Regions from separate parts of the Methylosinus sp. KRF6 genome, predicted to be linked through region 1. Evidence: predicted binding sites of a transcription regulator. Region 1 holds the regulator's gene; each other region holds the start of a gene.

Region 1 (3,252 bases):
GATCATGCATTCCTGCCTTCGGATCGGCGATTCGGAAATTTTCCTGTCGGATGGATGCGGAACGGGTCCTTCCGGCTTCAACGGATTCGGCGTCTCGCTCGAGGCGAAGAGCGTGGCGGAGGCCGAGCGCATGTTCGGCGCGCTCGCCGATGGCGGCGAAGCGCGAATGCCCTTGGGCGAGACGTTTTTCGCCGCCACCTTCGGCATGGCGGTCGATCGCTTCGGCGTGCTCTGGATGATCATCGTCCCGAAGTGAAAAAGGTGCGGGACGGTTGACGAAGCGCTTTGCGCGGACATGATCTCCTCCCACGAAACGAGCGCCCGTCCGCGACGCTCGCTGGGAGAAACATGATGTCGATTCAACCCTATCTGATCTTCGACGGCCGCGCCGAAGAAGCCGCCGCCTTTTATGAGAAGGCGCTCGGCGCGCAGATACAGATGCTGATGCGCTACAAGGACAGCCCTTTGCCCCAGCCGGAGGAAATGCTGCCGCCGGGCTGGAGCGCCAAGGTCATGCATATGGCGCTGAAGATCGGCGACACGATCGTCTTCGGCTCGGACGGCGACGGCGAGGAGACCGGCTTCAAGGGCTTCTCGCTGTCCTATAGCGCGAAGACGCAAGAGGAGGCCGAACGCGTCTTCGCAGCGCTCGCCGAGGGCGGCGAGACGAAGATGCGCTTGACCAGAACTTTCTTCTCACCCGCGTTCGGAATGCTCACCGACCGCTTCGGCGTGCCCTGGATGGTGGTGCTGCCGCAATGACGGCGCGCGGCGCTCTTTCGCTCGCGAGCGGGAGCGCCGCTCCGCTTTTTTTCGAGGTTCGACATGTTGGAAATCATCGGCGCCGGCGTCGCCGTCATCATCGCCGCAATTCTCGTCCTGGCCGCGCGCCAGCCGGACGTCTGCCATATCGCGCGCTCCATCTTCATCGCCGCGCCGCCGGAGCGAATATTTCCGCTGATCGACGATCCGCGCGCGAGCAATGAATGGAGTCCTTTCGTGAAGGATCCGAGTGTGAAGCTCTCCTACGCCGGGCCGGAACGCGGCGTCGGCGCGGCCTGCGATTTCGAAGGCAATGCGAAGGTCGGCGCGGGGCGAGTCGAGATCGTCGAGTCCGTCGCGCCGTCGAAAGTGGTCGTCACATTACGCCTGGATCGGCCGATGAAATGCAGCAATCGCGTCGAATTCACCATTGCGCCGCAGAATGGCGGCTCGCTCGTCACCTGGGACATGAAAGGGCGCCAGCCCTTCCTCGGCAAGCTGTTCAGCCTCGTCATGCGGCCGGAAAAAATGGTCGGCGGCGCTTTCGAGCAAGGTCTCGGCGATCTCAAGCGCCTCGTCGAGACGGCTCGCGACGAGGCGGCGCCGACAGCGTGATGATGCGATGTCGAGAGAGGAGCCTTCGGCCGCGCCTCAATTGCGCCCGAAGGTCTCGTCGAAAGAATAGCCGGTGCCGCGCACAGTGCGGATCGGGTCCTTCTCGCGGCCGCGGATGATCGCCTTGCGCAGACGGCCGACATGGACGTCCACGGTGCGCTCGTCGATCTCCGCCGACAGCCCCCAGACGCTGTCGAGCAATTGCGCGCGCGAGAAGACGCGGCCGGGCTTCTCCATCAGATATTCCAGCAGGCGGAACTCCGTCGGGCCGAGATGAATCTCGCGGCCGCCGCGCTTCACCCGCCGCGTCTCGCGGTCGAGGTCTATGTCGCCGGCGACGAGCCGCGTCGCCACGCGCTCCGGCCGCGCGCGGCGCAGCAGAGCGTGAACGCGCGCCATCAGCTCCGGCGTGGAGAAGGGCTTCACCACATAATCATCGGCGCCCACCGAGAGACCGCGCACGCGCTCGTTCTCGTCGCCGCGCGCGGTGAGCATGATGATCGGCATTGTGCGCGTGTCGTCGCGCGCGCGCAGCCGCCGGCAGATTTCCAAGCCGGAAACGCCGGGCAGCATCCAGTCGAGAATGACGAGATCGGGCACGGATTCGGCGAGGCGGATTTCCGCCTCGTCGCCGCGCTCGACATGTTCGACCTGGAAGCCTTCCGATTCGAGATTATAGGCGAGCAACAATGCGAGGGCCGCCTCGTCTTCCACGACGAGAATTCGCGGCGCCCGATCGTGCGGCGTCTCGCGCGGCGTTGCGACGCGAATCTCGTTCATTGCGAGGGCTCATCCGTTTCCATGCTGGGGGAGATGCTGGACGACTTGCCCTTGGGGCGGTCGGTCGGCATCGACTCGCCAGTGACGAGATAGACGATCGTCTCGGCGATATTGGTGGTGTGATCGCCGATCCGCTCTATATTCTTCGAGCAGAAGAGCAGATGCGTGCAGAAGGAGATGTTGCGCGGATCCTCCATCATGAAGGTGAGGAGATCGCGGAACACCGAATCTTCCAGCGCGTCGAGCTCGCTGTCATTGGTCCACACGGCGCGGGCGCGCTCGACGTCGCGCTGGGCGTAGGCGTCGAGCACGTCCTTCAATTGCATGGCGGCCACTTCCGCCATCGTCTTGAGGCCGATGATGGCGCGCGGCACGCGCGCCTCGGAGAGGATTTTCACCGTGCGCTTGGCGATGCTCTTGGCGAGATCGCCGACGCGCTCGAGATCGGCGGCGATGCGCATCGCGGCGATGCATTCGCGCAGATCGATGGCGAGCGGCTGACGCCGCGCGATGGTGAGGATGGCGTTCTCCTCTATCTCCCGCTGCAGCGCGTCGAGGCGCTGATCGGTGGCGACGACGCGATGGGCGAGCTCGATGTCGAAATTGGCGAGCGCATCCATGGCTTCGGCGAGCATTTTCTCGGCGATGCCTCCCATCTCGGCGATACGGCGGCCGAGCACTTCGAGGTCGCGGTCATAGGAGCTGACGATATGTTCGCTCATGTCTCATAATCCTCGTGCGCGATCGCGCTCAGCCGAAGCGGCCGGTGATATAGTCCTGGGTCTTCTTGTTCTGCGGCGCGGTGAACAGATTGTTCGTCTCGCCGAATTCGACGAGATCGCCGAGATACATGAAGGCGGTGTAATCGGAGACGCGCGCCGCCTGCTGCATATTGTGGGTGACGATGGCGATCGTGTAGCGCTCCGACAATTCGTCGATGAGCTCCTCGATCTTCGCCGTCGAGATCGGGTCCAGCGCCGAGCAGGGCTCGTCGAACAGGATCACCTCCGGCTGAATGGCGACGGTGCGCGCGATGCACAGGCGCTGCTGCTGGCCGCCCGAGAGGCCGAGGCCGCTCGAATTCAGCTTGTCGCG
Region 2 (3,252 bases), 450 kb from region 1:
AGAAGCCGCCCTTGACGCTCCAATGCTTGTCGCCCGCTCCGACCGCGACGCCGATATGGCGGCTCGGCGCGAGGGCCTCGGTCATGGCGCGCTCGATGAAGGTGATGTGCTTGGTCGAGCTGACCGTCTCGAGGCTGAAGGGCTCGAAGAAATTGCCGACCTGGAAAGTGACCGGCTGCTTGGTGATCTCTTCCGGCAGCAGCTTGTCGCGATAGGCGAGGAAGGCGTCGCGAATGCCGGCGGCGCCGGAGCCGGTGAAGTCGTACTGGAACTTGTAGAACCAGTTTTTATAGGCTTTGCCCTCGACCTCGAGCTGAGCGCGGCGGAAGCCGGCGTTGCTGCGCGAGATGGTGTCCGCCGAGCTGGCGAAGCCGCCGTCGGTCTGGACGCGGCCGCCGATCTTGAAGTTGAACGCCTTGTCCTCGGTCTCGACGAAGAGGCCGTTCTTGAAGCTGACGAACACCGGCGGCGGGGCGACGAGCCCTGGCTGCGTCTTGGCGGAATTGATGGCGTTCTTGACCTGGGCGTTGGTCTTGGCCTGCTCGGTCATTCTCGCTTCGAGGCGCTTGATCTGATCCTTCAGCGCCTTGATCTCGCTCGCCGTATCGGCCAGCGCCGGGGCCGGAACGCCCAGCATCCCGCAGAAGGCGGCGAGCGCGACGCCGCCCGAAAGCCTCCGCGCCATTTTCGACCCGATATTCTGTTCTCTCATCAAAGCCCCCTGCGCTGAGCGTCCGGCGTCTCGCATGATCGGTTCGGACAATTCTTCGCCGGACGAGGCTTCATTCGGAGGAATGACTATTCGTGTCGACGACAAGTTATCCTGGACGGGAACCAAACACTGCGCGGCGCGCGTCATTTACGCTATTTGCCTATTGCTCGACTTATGATGCCAACATTCTCATCAGCCTTGCTCATATAGCGAGCTTCTACCGATGAAATGTTCTTTTGAAACATCACATGTAATTGTCTTACATTTCGATCGGCGGTCCGCGCAAGGCCGAAATCGGATTCCCTTAAGGTTTTTCACCTAGGTGTTGCAGATCGGACACAATTCGGCCTCTTTCCGATATGGGCTGCCACAATATCGCGCTCGGCCGCGATCACTCGAGCAGAGGAAAAATGCTGCAATTCGAAGGGCTAGGCGCCCCCCTACGTGGCATTTGAGCCACACCTCGAGGGGAAAGCGCCGTCACAAAGCCCCTCCCCTACGAATTGTGATGATTGTGTCACAGAACGCCTCTAGCGCTGCCCAAGCGGTAAGCAATTCAAGAGGCTGACATGACACATGTACCGAAGGTCCAGACGATCGCGAAAGGCGCGACGCCTTCGAAGCTGCTGGGAGGCGTGGCCGTTGTCGCGCTCCTCGGCGCTTTCGGCGCGCCCACGGCGGCTGTCGCCGACACGGCGAGCGAGATCAAGGCGCTCAAGGCGGAGCTGAAGCGGCTCGAGCACCGGCTCGAGGAGCAGGCCAAGACAACCCATCAGGTCAAGAATGCGCTGAACTCCGCGAAGAGCGCGCCCGACCACAAGGGTCCGCCGCCGGTGTTCGTCAGCTTCAAGAACGGCCTCTTCGTCGAGACCGAGGACAAGGACTTCAACTTCAAGGTCGGCGGCCGCATTCAGATCGACGGCGGCTTCACCAGCTATCCCTCGAGCGGCTCGCGCAGCAACGTCGACTTCCGCCGCGCCCGCCTCGAGGTCGAGGGCAAGGCCTATAAGAACTGGTACTACAAGTTCCAATACGACTTCACGGGCTCGGGCAGCCAGGGCATTCGCGACGCCTTCCTCGCCTATCGCGCCAAGCTGCTGCCGTCGGAGATCACCTCGCAGCCGGTCACCTTCCAGGTCGGCAGCCAGTATGAGCCGTTCAGCATGGAGACGGTGACGTCGTCCAAGCACATCACCTTCATCGAGCGCGCGCTGCCCGGCGCCCTGGCGCCCGACCGCCACATCGGCGCGAGAGTCGGCCTCGGCGACAAGCATTGGGCCGTGCAGGCCGGCGTGTTCTCGACCAGCTTCGGTCAAGACAAGGCCCAGAATCCGGCGGCGACGGGTCATCAATATTGGGACCTGACGACCCGCGCGATCTATGCGCCGATCGTCGAGGAGGACAAGCTGCTCCATTTCGGCGGCTCGTTCATGTATCATAAGCCGAACGACTCCACCGCCGCGCAGGATCCGAACAATCTGCTGCCGGGCAGCGGCAGCCGCGACGAAACCGACATTCTGAAGAATACCTACATCGTCGTGCCGTCGGCCCAGGCGTTGAACTGCAGCCCGGCCTTCAAGGCGGCGGCCGGCGTGGCCCTGCTGTGGACGCCCGGCTACCTGCAGAACGGCTGCCTGAAATCCAGCTACAACTACAATTTCGAAATGGCCGCCACCTACGGCCCCTTCTCGGTGCAGGGCGAATACACCGGCGCGCATTACGAGCGTGATGCGGGCACGGCGCTGGCGCTCGGCAACAACGGCGGCTCGAGCCTCGAATACAGCGGCTATTACGTGCAGGGTTCGGTGTTCCTGACCGGCGAATCCCGCGCAGCCTCCTATAAGGGCTATGACAAGGATTGGAATTCGCCGGGCACCTTCGGCGACATCGCGATCAAGAATCCTCTCGGCAAGGGCGGCTGGGGCGCCTGGGAAATCGCCGCGCGCTACAGCGAGCTCAATCTCAACAACGGCGGTCTCGTCGACAGCAATTACGCCTATCTGGCGGCGGTCGCCGGCAATGCGGCGCAGAAGGCGCTCGCCAACACCGCGACGCTGGGCGGCCGCGAGGAGAATCTGACCCTCGCGCTGAACTGGTATCCGGTGAAGGGCGTTCGCCTCCAGGCCAACTGGACGCGCGCCATGACGCTCGTCGCTCCGTCCGACAAGCCCTATCTCAACGGCCAGCACCCGAGCACCTTCCTGTTCCGCACGCAGGTTTTCTGGTGAGAGATAAAGGCCGGGCCTCTCGGCCCGGCGAGACGTTCGATCGAGAAGAGGCCGCCCTTCGGGGCGGCCTTTTTCATTATGGAGCCAAATTTCATGGCGTGACATTTCCGCAACAGCTGCCGCTGAAAACATCCCGCGCCGACCAGCAGCCTAGTCAACCTCTATAGTCTATGACTAAGATATACTACTTAGGCGTCAATACGGGGACACTGATGAACGGGCATAAGGGATCGCGCGGACGGATAATGTGGCGGCTCTCGGGCGGCGTCGCTCTCGCCGCCTTCGCAGCGACTTTCGGGCTTCCGGCTTCCG
Region 3 (3,252 bases), 1.3 Mb from region 1:
CCGACATCCTGCCCAACCGCATCAATGTCGATACGGGCGCATTCGCGACCTCTATCCTCACCGCTCTCGTTCTCGAGACGGACAGTCGCCGAATGTTGTTCGCGGGCCATGTCTGACAGGCTCGTGAAACCGACGCGCGGCCGCTCTCGCGCCGATCCGGCGAAAGCGGCGCGACGGATGTGCGTCACGCCTCGGCGACCGCCTTGCGCGCCGGCGCGCCGCGCTTTTTCGGGGGCGGCACGAGCTTCGCGGCGGGCTTGCGGCCGAGGCCGAGCGATTTCGCCAGCGCCGAGCGCCGGGCGGCGTAATCGGGCGCGACGATCGGATAGTCGCTCTTCAGATCGAAAGCGGCGCGATATTCGTCCGGGGTCAGCTTATGTTCGGCCTGCAGATGACGCTTCAAGGATTTGAACGGCTCTCCGCAGCAAAGACAAATAATCGCTTCGGGGCTCACCGATTTCTTCACGGGAACGGACGGCCGCCATTGCTTGGCTTCTCCCTCGGCGGCGGCCGCCATCGCCGCATCGCCGTTGCCGAAAGCTTTTTTCACCGCCGCAATGACAGAAGGGAGATCGACAGGAGCAACAGTATTATTCGAAAGATAGGAAGAGAGTATCTGTGCGACGAGCGCTTTGTCTTCGGCTTCGGACATGGTGCTTTCCTCGGCGTTCAAATCTTTTATATTGGAGCCGATATCGCTGTCGATTGCAATCGTCGCCTTACTCGCAAAGACACGCGCATCGAACAAGAAACTCGCTTTTTTTGCAGCGGCTCATCACGTCGAAATATTGCAGAGCGATCGAAACCGTCGCACGGCGCGAAAGCCGCTTCTCGGCAATCGGAGCATCCCCTGCGACCCGAGCGATTCTTCGGCGGACGCTTTCGCTGCGTGATGGCCCTTTTGGCCGAATCGGACGCACGACGATGCGCGAAGCGAGAGGTCGAAGCCCGCTCGAAGCGACATGAAACTCGATGTGACATAGATGGTGGGCGCGACAGGGATTGAACCTGTGACCCCTACGATGTCAACGTAGTGCTCTCCCGCTGAGCTACGCGCCCCCTGCGCCGACCGGTTTCGTTCGACGCGAGTGACGCCCGTATAGCGGCAGTCGGGCCGAGGCGCAAGCGCCCTGGAACGGTTTCCCCGCGCGCGGCCGAACATCGGCCCGACGCCTGAAAACTTTAAGAATTCGTTCCGCGGCCAGGGCTTTTGAACGAAATAATTCGCGCACCCGCGACGTCGCCGCCCCTTGCGGGCCATATAATTCCTGTCACACTGGCGTCGTCCTTCTGTCATCAACCAAAGGAGGCGCCGTATGTCGCTACAGACCCATCTCGTCGAGCTCGAACGCCGCCATCAGGCGCTCAAGAAAGAGATCGAGCAGGTGCAGCATCATCCCCGATACGACGATTCGAAGCTCCACGAATTGAAGCGAAAAAAGCTTCAGCTCAAGGACGAGATCAACAAGCTGCGGCAAGGCGCCAGCGTGCACTGACGGCCCGAACCCGAGGTCCAGCGTCGAGGCGGAGAGCTTTCTCCGCCTTTTTTTCGGCAGGTCCTCTCTCGCTCCGCCCGCGCCGCACGGGCGCCCGGCTTGCTTCGCGGGGCTCAGAGCCGCAGAATCTCCTGCCAAAGCGAGAGCCGAGACCCATGCCCCCTGCCCCGCGCTATCGCGCCGAAACGCTCCACGCCACGCTCGGCGACGGTTTCTTCGATCCCGTCGACGCCGCCCGCTTCCCCCGGCATATTTTGCGCTATCGCAATCAGCGCTGGGCGGCGCGCGTCGGCCTCGATACGCTGACCGAGGAGGAATGGATCGCCCATCTCGGCCGTTTCGAGCCGCTGCCCGGCGGTTTCCCCAAGCCGTTGGCGCTGCGCTACCACGGCCATCAATTCCGCGCCTACAATCCCGACATCGGCGACGGCCGCGGCTTTTTGTTCGCGCAATTGCGCGACATAGAGGACGGGCGCCTGCTCGATCTCGGCACGAAGGGGTCCGGCCGCACGCCCTGGTCGCGCCAGGGCGACGGCAAGCTCACGCTCAAGGGCGGCGTGCGCGAGATTCTCGCCACGGAAATGCTGGAGGCGCTCGGCGTCGACACCTCCAAGAGCTTCAGCCTGATCGAGACCGGCGAGCCGCTCTATCGCGGCGACGAGCCCTCGCCGACCCGCTCCAGCGTGCTGGTGCGGCTGTCCCATTCCCATATCCGCATCGGCACATTCCAGCGCCTCGCCCATATCGGCGACGAAGAGGCGCTCGGCCGGCTCGTCGCGCATTGCGTCGCCCATTATTTCCCCGAGCTCGCGGGCGAGCCGGCGGAAAGCCGCGCCGGCGCCTTTCTGGAGCGCGTGGCGGCGCGCGTGGCGCGGCTCGCCGCCCGCTATATGGCGGCGGGCTTCGTCCATGGCGTGCTCAATTCGGACAATATCAACATAACGGGCGAGAGCTTCGATTATGGGCCGTGGCGTTTCGCGCCGCGCTATGATCCGCAATTCACGGCGGCCTATTTCGACGACAGCGGGCTCTATTCTTTCGGCCGCCAGCCCGGCGCGCTCGGCTGGAACCTGACGCGGCTCGCCGAAACCATTCTGCAGCAGGTCGGGCTGCAGCGGGCGGAACAGATACTCGGCGGCTATCAGAACCATCTTCAGCGCGAGTTCCGACTCGCCCTGCTCGATCGCTTCGGCCTGCTGCCGGCGCGAGATCCCGAGCAGGACGCCGCCCTCGCAAAAGCTCTGCTGGAATTTCTCGGCAAGACGCAGGCGTCTTTCGAACAGACCTTCTTCGATTGGCGCGGCGGCATGGCGAGCCGCGAGCGCGCCGCCGCGAGCCCGCAGGCGGCGGCCTATGACGCGCCGGAATTCGCGAGCCTGCGCGAGGCGCTCGCCGCCCATGAGACGGCGCCGGGCGCCAATCTCGACCATCCCTATTTCCGTCGCGCCACGCCCTGCACTATGCTGATAGAAGAGGTCGAATCGATTTGGGCGCAGATCGTCGAGCGCGACGATTGGAGCGCGCTCGACGACAAGATCGCCCAGATCGCGTCGATGCGCGAAGCCTATGCGCCGGCGCCCGCCGGGGGATGACGTTCGGAAGATGAACCGCTCGATCTGCATCTGTCTGCTCTGCGCTCTCTCGAGCGCCGCCGCGGCCAAAAATCTGCTGATCGAGAAAATCCCGCCGAGCGGGGCCTGCTTCTTCAACCGCTTCGACGAAGCCTATCTGCGCGCGCATCCCGGCCAGACGATCG

The links. Region 1 encodes PhoB, which activates phosphate uptake and scavenging genes when phosphate is short. Its sites were predicted from a motif close to TGTCATNNANCTGTCAT; they were not measured.
Region 2: the regulator PhoB is predicted to act here: its motif matches at 1,217-1,233, upstream of KP010_RS09605 (OprO/OprP family phosphate-selective porin).
Region 3: the regulator PhoB is predicted to act here: its motif matches at 1,281-1,297, upstream of KP010_RS01205 (YdcH family protein).

The regions. Positions count from the first base shown of each region.
Region 1 covers NZ_JAHLJF010000001.1:1,545,275-1,548,526, forward strand. The annotation lists gene KP010_RS07440 (VOC family protein) at 1-256, shown strand, start outside; gene KP010_RS07445 (VOC family protein) at 349-762, shown strand; gene KP010_RS07450 (SRPBCC family protein) at 826-1,377, shown strand; gene phoB (phosphate regulon transcriptional regulator PhoB) at 1,414-2,157, opposite strand; gene phoU (phosphate signaling complex protein PhoU) at 2,154-2,879, opposite strand; gene pstB (phosphate ABC transporter ATP-binding protein PstB) at 2,908-3,252, opposite strand, start outside.
Region 2 covers NZ_JAHLJF010000001.1:1,993,721-1,996,972, reverse strand. The annotation lists gene KP010_RS09610 (OprO/OprP family phosphate-selective porin) at 1-712, opposite strand, end outside; gene KP010_RS09605 (OprO/OprP family phosphate-selective porin) at 1,282-2,940, shown strand; gene KP010_RS09600 (OprO/OprP family phosphate-selective porin) at 3,153-3,252, shown strand, end outside.
Region 3 covers NZ_JAHLJF010000001.1:245,599-248,850, reverse strand. The annotation lists gene KP010_RS01220 (metallophosphoesterase family protein) at 1-116, shown strand, start outside; gene KP010_RS01215 (MucR family transcriptional regulator) at 185-652, opposite strand; tRNA gene KP010_RS01210 (tRNA-Val) at 985-1,059, opposite strand; gene KP010_RS01205 (YdcH family protein) at 1,317-1,496, shown strand; gene KP010_RS01200 (protein adenylyltransferase SelO family protein) at 1,652-3,088, shown strand; gene KP010_RS01195 (hypothetical protein) at 3,099-3,252, shown strand, end outside.